Linked DNA regions of Aeoliella mucimassa. The protein of the gene in region 1 binds, or shares a complex with, the protein of each later gene. Links are inferred from orthologs where the notes say so. Each region holds a gene or a part of one and is shown in the gene's direction. Other genes may lie near its edges.

Evidence for each region. The genes of interacting proteins can lie anywhere in the genome.
Region 2: pnp (region 1) and rny share a complex: the UniProt entries of both Bacillus subtilis proteins name them as parts of the possible RNA degradosome complex. The link is inferred for Aeoliella mucimassa from one-to-one orthologs.

Annotation. Positions count from the first base shown.
Region 1 is NZ_CP036278.1:2,055,010-2,060,550, forward strand. Bases 1,370-4,336 are described here. They hold pnp (polyribonucleotide nucleotidyltransferase), read left to right. Parts: upstream 1,370-1,777; coding sequence 1,778-3,895; downstream 3,896-4,336. Other genes in these bases: rpsO (30S ribosomal protein S15), read left to right, coding at 1,370-1,549; Pan181_RS08270 (two-component system sensor histidine kinase NtrB), read left to right, coding at 3,998-4,336. Outside these bases: more of rpsO, read left to right, coding at 1,280-1,369; more of Pan181_RS08270, read left to right, coding at 4,337-4,759; Pan181_RS08275 (sigma-54-dependent transcriptional regulator), read left to right, coding at 4,819-5,541. UniProt on the Bacillus subtilis protein: Involved in mRNA degradation. Catalyzes the phosphorolysis of single-stranded polyribonucleotides processively in the 3'- to 5'-direction. Necessary for competence development in Bacillus subtilis.
Region 2 is NZ_CP036278.1:1,695,964-1,701,087, forward strand. Bases 731-3,725 are described here. They hold rny (ribonuclease Y), read left to right. Parts: upstream 731-1,436; coding sequence 1,437-3,014; downstream 3,015-3,725. Other genes in these bases: Pan181_RS06810 (TIGR00282 family metallophosphoesterase), read left to right, coding at 3,218-3,725. Also shown: tRNA lysidine(34) synthetase TilS, read right to left, coding at 1-591; more of Pan181_RS06810, read left to right, coding at 3,726-4,021; Pan181_RS06815 (DUF2752 domain-containing protein), read left to right, coding at 4,169-4,627; Pan181_RS06820 (hypothetical protein), read left to right, coding at 4,783-5,124. UniProt on the Bacillus subtilis protein: Endoribonuclease that initiates mRNA decay. Initiates the decay of all SAM-dependent riboswitches, such as yitJ riboswitch. Involved in processing of the gapA operon mRNA, it cleaves between cggR and gapA.

The DNA of each region.
Region 1 (5,541 bases):
TCATACCAGGTAGGCTGGGATAGTAGCGCAAACAGTTGCGGTTTAACACTTTATTCACATTCAACGCCAAGCGGCTGACAGTCTGCTGTTTGCCCGCCAGGGAAGGGAGCTGGCCGTGCGTCGCCTGTCGAGGGGAATGCATCGCAAATTGAACTCGAAGCGCACGACCGATAGCATCCTCCCGCCCCGCTGGGAGGGATAGATTCCCACCGCTGGGCAAATAGATTCCCAATTTACCCACCGATGGGAAAATTGAATCTGCACGCACTCTACAAAACCAGTGGTTTTCGCACTGGAATAGATTCCCATTCCCAAGAACGCATCGAGTGGGAATCTATTTTCGCGGTGTGGCGTAGTCGCAAGTCGTTGGCAGGTAACAGGTTGCATCAACACCTCCACGGAAAGTGCCCAAAATAGATTCCCATAGGTGGGAAACTATTCTTGGGAGGATTCAGGATTCGGGGGGCAGGGGAGTTTGGGATTTATGATTTCTGAATGATGATTTCTGACTTACGGATGTCATTCTGAGGGAGCTTCCGGCGACTGAAGAATCTCGGCTTGCCACTTCGAGCGTGTTACCCACACGCGCAGCAACGAACGTCCACGCAGGCAACCCTTTGTCTGCGCGTCGCTAGTCGTTCGAGTTCAAAACAAGCATCACATCGCAATCACCTCCAATCACTAAAAAGCCAACAGCCAACAGCCGAGAGCTGATAGCCGAAAGCCACATCACCTGTCCATTAGAACACCATCAGTGGCCAAATTCCAGCGAAAAGTGGTCACTTTGAATCGCCGTTTTGCCCCTCGATCCCGCAACCGAAAGCGACGAGCGATTCCCCGCCTGTTCAAGCGTGCCAGCAAGATCCGCACCTCTCCGCGGCCCTGCTTGATTGCCCTCGTTCTGCTCGGAGCGGGGCCTGCCGAAGTATCGCGCGACCTGCCTTGAACGGCGACGGGCACCAGAGGTTGCTAGCGACGGGGTGAACCTGCCAAAATTGCAGACAGGGGGGTTGTGACCGCCAGCATGCGCGTTAAACTACTGGGCTTAGCAGCGACGTGTGATTGAAAGTCAAATGTAACCCTATATGATGCAAGGGCATCGGGCCCTTGGGAAAAGGAGTGAAGCGCCCCCCGTGATGCCAGAGCCGTAGGAAGTTCCGGCTCCATCGGGTCGGAGAAATCCAGGGCGCGACTCATTAGGGGTGGCTGGACGCCAGGAACACGAAGCACCGGTATTTTTTGTTGTGTAAAAGTCAGAGATAGATAATAGGTATCGAGCATGCCGCTTACGAAGGAACGGAAAGAACAGCTGATCGGCGATTTTGGACGCAAGGGCGAAGACTCAGGTTCGCCAGAAGTCCAAATTGCGCTGCTTACCAGCCGTATCAGCCAAATGACCGAGCATATGCAGCAGCACCCGAAGGACTATTCAAGTCGCCGGGGATTGCTTCGTATGGTCAGCCGCCGTCGCCGGTTGCTCGACTACGTGAAGCGGCACAATCCGCAGCTGTATCTCGATTTGCTACGTCGGCTTGAGATTCGTAAGTAATCTCTTCGTTTCGCGACGTATCACAGCAGCCTGGTGTTTCTCACTGTCAACGCGTATGCGTTGACAGGCCGGGACTGCTGGTCATTTCTCAAAGATCGCCCCACTTGATCTGGTCCTCTATCCGCATCGGCGGAAGCAGAGGCTAGTGCTCTGTGCTTGTTTGGGGGCTCGTCGCGCCTTTTCCCACAGCCAACGTTGTCCGTCGGTAATAACGAAAGAAAAAGAACTGTGAATCGAGTTAAAGTAGAAAAACAAATTGGACGCCAAGTGCTGAGTATCGAGACCGGCGCGCTGGCGAAGCAGGCGGCGGGTTCCTGTTTGGTGCAATATGGCGAAACCGTGGTGCTGGTTGCAGCCGCCCACAGCGATCCTCGTCCTGGTACTGACTTCTTCCCCCTTACTTGCGACTACCGCGAGCGTCATGCCGCGGCTGGTAAGTTCCCCGGTGGCTTCCTGAAACGTGAAGGCCGCCCCACGACTAAAGAAACACTGACTGCCCGCCTGATCGACCGTCCCATTCGCCCCATGTTCGCCGACGGCTTCATGGACGAAGTGCAGGTGCAGGCGTTCGTCATGTCGAGCGATCGCCAGACCGATGGCGACATCCTGGCGATGAATGGTGCCAGTGCTTCGCTGGCGATTTCGCATCTTCCGTTCCAAGGCCCTCTTGGTTCGGTACGACTCGGCCAGGTGGATGGCGAGTTTGTCGCTTTCCCAACTGCCGACGAGTTGGAGTTCAGCGACCTCGACCTGATTGTTTCGGGCACCAAAGATGCCATTCTGATGATCGAAGGCTTCGCTCGCGAAATGCCGGAAGATCGCATGGTAGAAGCATTGCTCGAAGCTCATCGCTACGTTGGCATGCTCTGTGACCTGCAGCTCGAATTGGTCGAGAAGGTGCAGCCGCAGAAGATGGACTTTATTCCTCCGGCCGACGACGGATTGTGGGACAAGCTCACCGAGCAGTTCTACGATAAGCTCTTCGCCGCGAAGAAGACCGAAGGCAAAGCCGATCGTGCAGCCGCCTGCAGCAGCGTGAAGGAAGAAGCCCTGGCGGCTTTGATTCCCGATCCCGCCGCAGAAGGTGCCTTTACCATGGGCTCGTTCGGCAAGAACTGGCACGACCTGGAAGAGAAGGTGGTCCGCGATCAGATTCTCGCTGGTACCCGCTCCGATGGACGCGACAGCAAGACCCTGCGTGCGATTGAGTGCGAAGTCGACGTGCTGCCTCGCGTGCATGGTTCGGCGATCTTCCAACGTGGTGAGACCCAAGCACTGATCACCGTGACGCTCGGCACCGGCCGCGACGAACAACGTGTTGATGGCCTGTTCGAAGAGTACTCCAAGCGATTCATGCTGGATTACAACTTCCCCTCCTTCTCGGTGGGCGAGTGCCGCCCGATTCGTGGCCCCGGACGTCGCGAAATTGGTCACGGCATGTTGGCCGAACGCAGCGTGAATCCCATTCTGCCGGACCACGACGACTTCCCCTATACGATTCGCGTGATCTCCGACATCACCGAGTCGAATGGTTCGAGCTCGATGGCCAGCGTCTGTGGTGCCACCCTTGGTCTGATGGCCGCTGGTGTGCCGATTTCGAATCCCGTGGCTGGTATCTCGACCGGTCTGGTCAAAGAAGGCGATAACTTCGTGCTGCTGACCGACATCATCGGCGACGAAGATCACTACGGCGACATGGACTTCAAGATTGCCGGTACCCAAAACGGTATCACCGGTATCCAGCTCGACCTGAAGATCAAAGGCATCAGCGAAGAGATTATCCGCGGCACGCTCACGCAGTCGCGTGAAGCTCGCATGGAAATCTTGCGGTCGATGCTTACCACCATTCAGCGTCCTCGCACCAACACCGCTTCTTCGGCACCGCGTTTGGTTCGCACGAACATCGTGCCCGATAAGATCGGCATGTTGATCGGTCCTGGTGGTAAGAACATCCGTTCGATTCAGGAAGATACCGGTTCGCAAATCGATATCGATGAGGATGGTACCGTGACGATCGCAGCCGCTGACGAAGCCGCCTTGAAGGCAGCGTTGGCGAGGGTCGAGGCCGTAACGGCCACGGTGCAAGTCGGTCGTATTTACGACGGCAAGGTGACCAGCATCAAGGACTTTGGTGCGTTCATCGAGATCCTGCCTGGCAAAGATGGTTTGTGCCACATCAGCGAACTGTCGAACGATTACGTCTCCAGCGTGTCCGACATCCTGAACGTCGGCGATCCGATTCAAGTGAAGGTGATCGCGGTCGACGAACAAGATCGCGTTAAGCTCAGCCGCAAGGCTGTGCTGGCCGAGCAAGAGTCGGAAGACGAGCCCGCACCCGCTGAATAGCGGCGTCGGGGACGGAATTAATCCAATCCGGCGAAGCCGCGGGTGGTTACACGCCCGCGGCTTCGTCTTTACTCCCTGGTAAATGGTGATTCCCCAACTCCGATGTCCGAGCAAACTGCCACCGCTGTCCAACGCTTGATGGATCAGTACACCGAGATCGCTCGGTTGGCGGGAGCCCTGGCGCATGAGATCAAGAATCCGCTCTCGACGATTCGGCTGAATCTGCAACTGCTGGCCGAAGATATCGAAGACGAGCCGTCGCCCCACCAGCAACGTTCGCTGCGTCGAGTCACAACGATGCAGAACGAATGCCGCCGACTGCAGGGATTGCTCGACGACTTTCTGAACTTCGCCAAGGTGCGGCAGCTCACGCTGCGACCGACGAACCTCAATAAGGAGCTGGATGACCTGCTCGATTTCTTCGTGCCCGAAGCGGAGGAAGCAGGCGTGGAGGTCGTGCGGTATCTCGATCGCGAGTTGCCCACGGTATTGCTCGATCGCGAGTCGTTCCGCGGAGCGGTGCTCAACCTGCTGCTGAATGCCAAGCAGGCGATGCCCAACGGCGGCCAGCTTACCGTTGCCACGACGTCGGAGGGAGATTGGGTGCTGGTGCACCTGATCGACACCGGCACTGGCATGGACGATCGCACGGCCGCGCGGATGTTCGAGACCTTCTTCTCGACCAAGCCGGGCGGGTCGGGGCTGGGATTGCCGACCACCAGCAAGATTATCGAAGCCCACGGCGGGGCGATTCGCGTTGAGACCGAAGTCGATCGTGGCACGCATTTCACGATTACGTTGCCGGTTCCTCCGCGCCTGGCAGCCCAGGCGGCCACCGTTCAGCAACTCGATATTCCCACCTAACAAGGCATTGTTTCTCCCTCTGGTTTCATTGATCACGAAGTAGCCTTTTTACTGTCATCATGGCTAAAAGTAAGAACGCACAAGTTGGACCTCCCATCAATGTCCTGGTGGTCGACGACGACCAGGCCCATGCCGAGACGATTGCCGATAGCCTGACGAGCCAAGGCTACGACTGCACGATTGCCACCTCGGGTGCGGACGGAGCCGATCTGATCGAGCGTCGCTCGTTCGAAATCGTGGTGACCGATCTCAAGATGCCGAAGTTCGGCGGGCTGGAATTGCTGGCCAAGGCTAAGAACGACTTGCCCGACGCCGAGGTGATTCTGGTGACCGGGCATGGCACGATTGAAACCGCCGTGGAGGCGATGCGCGAAGGGGCTTCGCACTTTTTGCTTAAGCCGCTCGATTTGGGGCAGCTTCGCAGCGTGGTCGACAACGCCGCGCGGGCGCAGCACTTGCGACGGGCCAATGCGGAGTTGAATCGTCGACTCGATGAGAAGTTCGGCTTCGAAAACCTGATCGGCAACAGCCCACCGATGCGCGACCTGACCGAAAGGCTCCGCCGCATCGCTCCGACCGACGCAACCGTGTTGATCGAAGGCGAAACCGGCACCGGCAAGGAGTTGGTCGCCCAGGCGATTCATCAGAACAGCCCCCGCAAGAATCGCCACTTCGTGGGACTTAACTGCGCAGCGCTGAGCGAGCACATTCTCGAAGGCGAATTGTTCGGCAGTGTGCCGGGGGCGTTCACCGACGCCCGCGACCGCATGGGTAAGTTCGAA
Region 2 (5,124 bases), 360 kb from region 1 along the record:
ATTCGACGCGTCGGTGCGATATGGCTGATCGAGTTGTTGCAGGTAGCTCTCGATCTCTTCACGCCGCACCGCGAGCAGCGGCCGGACGACCGACACGCTGGCACTCAACGATCGGACCCGGGGAATGCCGGTCAGGCCGTCGATTCCCGAGCCACGCAGCACTCGCATCAGCACAGTTTCCACCTGGTCGTCGGCCGTGTGGGCGGTGGCGATGTATCGGGCGCCGCAGCGCTCGGCTGTATTCAGTAGAAAAGCGTAGCGGGCGTCGCGGGCTGATTGCTCGGTATCAAGCTGCTCGCTTTCAGCAGGTTGGCCGAATTCGCCCCGCAGGTTGAGTGTTTGGGCTAACTGGGCAACCCAGGATTGATCGCCGTCGGAGTGCTCGCCCCGCAGGCCATGGTTAAAGTGGGCGACGATCAGCTCGCCGGAACCGGACGTTCGGCGGTGCAGCTCTGCCAGCCCTCGCAGCAGCGCAACGCTGTCGGCCCCGCCCGAAACGGCTACCACCACATGGCACGATCTCCAGGTGTTCGTGGGCCAAACGGCTTGGATGGCGTCTTGTAGCATGATCAGGCGGGCCCGCTGGGGCATCGTCGGGCTAGGCGTGGGGAGTAAGCGGTTAACTGCGGGAGTGGTTCGGGGCGAGCCGGGGCCGACCCGAATCCTGTGTTGCGGATTTCCAAGTATTTGGTAGCATACGATTTAGGACAATCTTAACCCGTTGCGGGGTTCCGCTCGTTTGGGTTGAGATTGCCCTGTAGGCGATAACGGAATTCCGTTGCCTTGTCTCCCGCTGGTGTCGTTGTGACGCGAGTTTCGGTCGGTAGGGCAATCGCTTGATAGGTACCTCAGTTGATGATCCTGAGCAAAATTGTAAACAGTATTGCGACCCGTTCGCAGCCGGCGTTTTGGCTGGTGCTGCTCGTCGTGGCTTGGCTCTGCGGCCGAGTCTCTCTGCAGCGTCCGACGCGTTGGAAGCGGACGACAAAATCGCGGCCCGCCCCGCAGGCGGTCCCTCGGCCCCCGGTGTTTGCCTTGGCAGGCTACCGGCTTTGGCCCGCGGGCATCGTAAGCGAGGCCTGGCCGCCGGGAACTGTCTGGGCTGCCATCGCCTGGTTAAAGGCATGGCTCTCTCGGGCAATAGGCGTTCGACGACTCGCGGACGATCCAGCTGGCTACTTGCCCGGCTGGCCTGCCTTTTCCCTGGTGCCGCACCACTTATCCTGTTTGCAAACAGCTTAGCTTCTCGGCCTTGGTTTCGATAACCGCTCCGCAATGGGCGGGCGATCGAACTTCTATCAAGCGCAGCCTCGGCTTGCGCTCGCGCAACCGGCGGACGGGTTCCGACCACCTGCTTCCATGAGTTGTTCGCTTGGCGGCAAAACACGCGCGAACAGCCATTTATATAGCCGTTGAAGTTTATGAAAGGGTAAAGCATGGGTACCAACCTACTGCTGCTTGCCGATGGCGAAATCATGCAGGCGGTGCTGTTCGCCGTGGCAGCGGTCGCCGGTGCTGGAGCGGTGAAGCTGATCGACTACCTGCGTCGACGCGATGTCGAGAAGGAAGCCGAACTGATACGCTCCGATGCCAAAAAAGACGCCTCGACCATGTTGAAGGAGGCAGCCGTCGAAGCCAAAGAGATGGCCCTGCAAGAGAAAGCGAAGATCGAAGACCAAATGTCGATCGTCCGCCGGGAATTGCACGAGCGCGAACGCACCATCGACAAGGCCGAGGACAATCTTCAGCAGCGAAACGACCAGCTCTCGAAGCAGGAGAAAATGGTCGAAGGCAACCAGCGGAAGCTGGCCGAGAAGCTCGAGGACGTCACTCGTCGCCAGAGCGAACTCGACAATCTGCTTGATGTCCAGCGGCAAACCCTGCACCAACTCAGTAGCCTGAGCCCCGACGAGGCCAAGGAACTGCTGCTGCAGAAGCTCGATACGGAGCTGGCCCACGAACAAGGCGTGCTGATCAAGAAACGCGAACAAGCCATCGCCGAAGCAGTGGAGCCAAAGGCCCGCGAGATGCTGATCACCTCGCTGCAGCGTTTTGCCGCTGCCCACACGGCCGACGCGACCACCAGCACGGTCGATATTCCCAACGACGACATGAAGGGTCGCATCATCGGCCGCGAAGGTCGCAACATTCGGGCGTTCGAAAAAATCACCGGCGTCGACGTCATCATCGACGACACGCCCGGCGTGGTGATCGTCAGCGCGTTCGATCCGGTCCGCCGCGAGGTGGCTCGCTTGTCGCTGGCCAAGTTGATTGCCGACGGGCGGATTCACCCCAGTCGTATCGAAGAGCTGTTTGCCGAGACCGAAAAGGAAGTCGACAAACTCATCGTCAAGTACGGCGAAGAAGCAGCCCAGGAAGCCGACGTGCACGGGCTGCACCCCAAGATCATTCAGCTGCTCGGTCGGTTGCGGTACCGCACCAGCTATAGCCAGAACGTGCTGCGGCACTCGATTGAAGTCGCCTTTGTCACCGGCATGTTGGCCGAAGAGATGGGCATGGATGGCGACCTCGCCCGCCGGGCTGGTTTGCTGCACGACATTGGCAAAGCAGCCGATCACGACGCCGAGGGTGGTCACCCGAAGATTGGTGCCGACCTGCTCAAGCGATATGGCGAGAACGAAGTAGTAGTGCACGCCGCATTGGGGCATCACGACGACATTCGTCCCGACATGCCATACACGGTGCTCACCGCCGCGGCCGATGCCTGCAGTGCTTCGCGCCCCGGTGCCCGCCGCGAGACGCTCGACCGCTACATCAAGCGGATGCAGGAACTCGAATCGATTGCTACCGGGTTCGAAGGTGTGCATCAGGCGTTCGCCATTCAGGCAGGTCGCGAAGTGCGGGTGATTGCCAACACCGAGGCCACCACCGACGAGTCGGCGGCCAAAATCTGTCGCGACATTGCGACCGCGTTCGAGCAGCAATTGACCTACCCGGGCGAGATTCGCGTGACCATGATTCGCGAGAGCCGATTCAGCGAAACGGCCAAGTAGCCCCCCGAGTATGTTTGAGTGACCAGTGGCGGAAAGTGTTCGCCCGATGGCTCTGCAGCCATCGCCATCGGCGAGCACTCGTTTGGCGGTAAGCGTGTTTTCCATTGTGCTTAAGTCGCTTTGACCTTCATCGAACCACATGACCGTATGACGTTAGGCGACAGCCTCCAGACTTTCGACCTCCGACACCCCTGCTCACTATCGTGAAACTCCTATTCATCGGCGACATCGTTGGCAAACCAGGACGCGAGATTGTCTGCCGCGTGGTGCAACCGCTCCGCGAGGCCGAGTCGTTGGACCTGGTGATTGCCAACGCCGAAAACGCAGCGGGAGGCTCCGGCCTGACGCCTGCCATTTATCGCGAACTCACCGCCGCCGGCGTGGATGCCATCACGCTTGGCGACCACGTTTATCGTCGGCGCGAAATCTACAAGACACTCGAAGCCGAGTCGAACATCGTCCGCCCGGCCAACCTGCCCGACGAAGCAGTTGGGCCTCGGTGGGCTGTGGTGCAAACCGCGTCGGGCGTGCAAGTCGCCTTCGCCTGCATGCTGGGGCGCTTGTTCATGAACCCAATCGACAGCCCCTGGCGGGCGGCCGACGCGGTGCTCGCGGCGATGCCGAGCGACGCCAAGGTTCGCTTCATCGACTTCCATGCCGAAGCGACTAGCGAGATGCAGCAGATGGGCCGCTACCTCGATGGTCGTGTGTCGGCCGTGCTCGGCACCCACACCCACGTGGCCACCGCCGACGAGTGCATTCTGCCTGGCGGGACCGCGTTTCAGTGCGATGTCGGCATGACCGGCCCGCACGAGAGCATCATCGGCCGCCGGATCGATCGCGTCCTCGAAAGCACCCTGACGTCGCGCCCGGTGCCGTTCGACGTGGCGACCGAAGATGTCCGCCTGAACGGGACCATCGTCGAAGTCGACGAATCCACCGGTCAGGCGACGGCGATCCGCCGGTTGTGCGTCGACGAGCAGCGGGCGGAGCAGCTCACCAGCTAGCAAGTTCTCGAAGCTGCTAGTCCGGCGGGTTGCTTGTGATCCACTTCCCCTCGCTTGGTACTCGTCCCCCCAGCTCGCGCGGCGTACGATACAATGGAACTTCGCCCCGCTAGTGGTGGCGGTCCGTTGGTCCCTGTCGAATTGCCTGTGTCTACTGCGAATCCTCATCGACGATTCTCCTGGTTGGAACGAACGCTGCTAGTCGCGGCTTCGTTGGTGCTCACGGTGCTGCTTGTCGCGGCCGCGATGCTGTCGCCCGACTCGCGCGGATTCGGCACCCACCAAAAACTCGGTTTCGGCGAATGCTTTGTCGTCGCCCAGTGGGGAGTGCGGTGTCCCTCGTGCGGCATGACCACTTCCTGGGCGCGATTGCTCGACGGGCAGCTTACCGCTGCGCTCGGCGCGAACGCCGGGGGAGTGCTGTTGTGCCTGGCGTCGATCGCAGCGGTCCCCTGGATGCTAGCAAGTGCCATAAAGGGACAATGGTGGTATTTACGTCCCACGGCCAGTTTGGTACTACCCGCTTTCGCCGTGCTGGTGCTGGTGCTCCTTGTGCAATGGATGCAGCACACCGGACTGGCGTTGCTACGACATGGATGGTCGTAGTAAACGGAAGATCGCGACTCGCCAGCAAGGCAACGCCAGCTTGGTTTCGCGATGATCCAACCAACCCGGATAAGGACTTTCCCTCTCCACCAAATTGGTCGTAGGCAACGTGAGTTGTCGCCGGCCCCTGACTCCTCTACCCCCTTAGGATAACGATGGACCGTTCTCCGATCATGCGACATACATGCTCTTGGCTCTCGTTGGTGCTGCTGGTAGCGACGACGGTTACCTCCTCGGGATGTCATACCATCCTGGCAACCGGCGTTTACCTGCTGCAAGGTGGCAACGTAGTACCTGCCCAGTGCGAAGCACTGGAAGAGCAACGCGTGGTCGTCGCCTGTCGCTGCCCCTCGGCGAGCGAGTACAGCATTGCTGGCGCGCCCGACCAGATCGCTCGCAGCGTCACCAACTTGTTGCGGGAGAACGTGCCTAAGGTCGATGTGGTCGATTATCGCGAAGTCGATAAATGGCATGACGAAAACGACTGGGGTGATTTC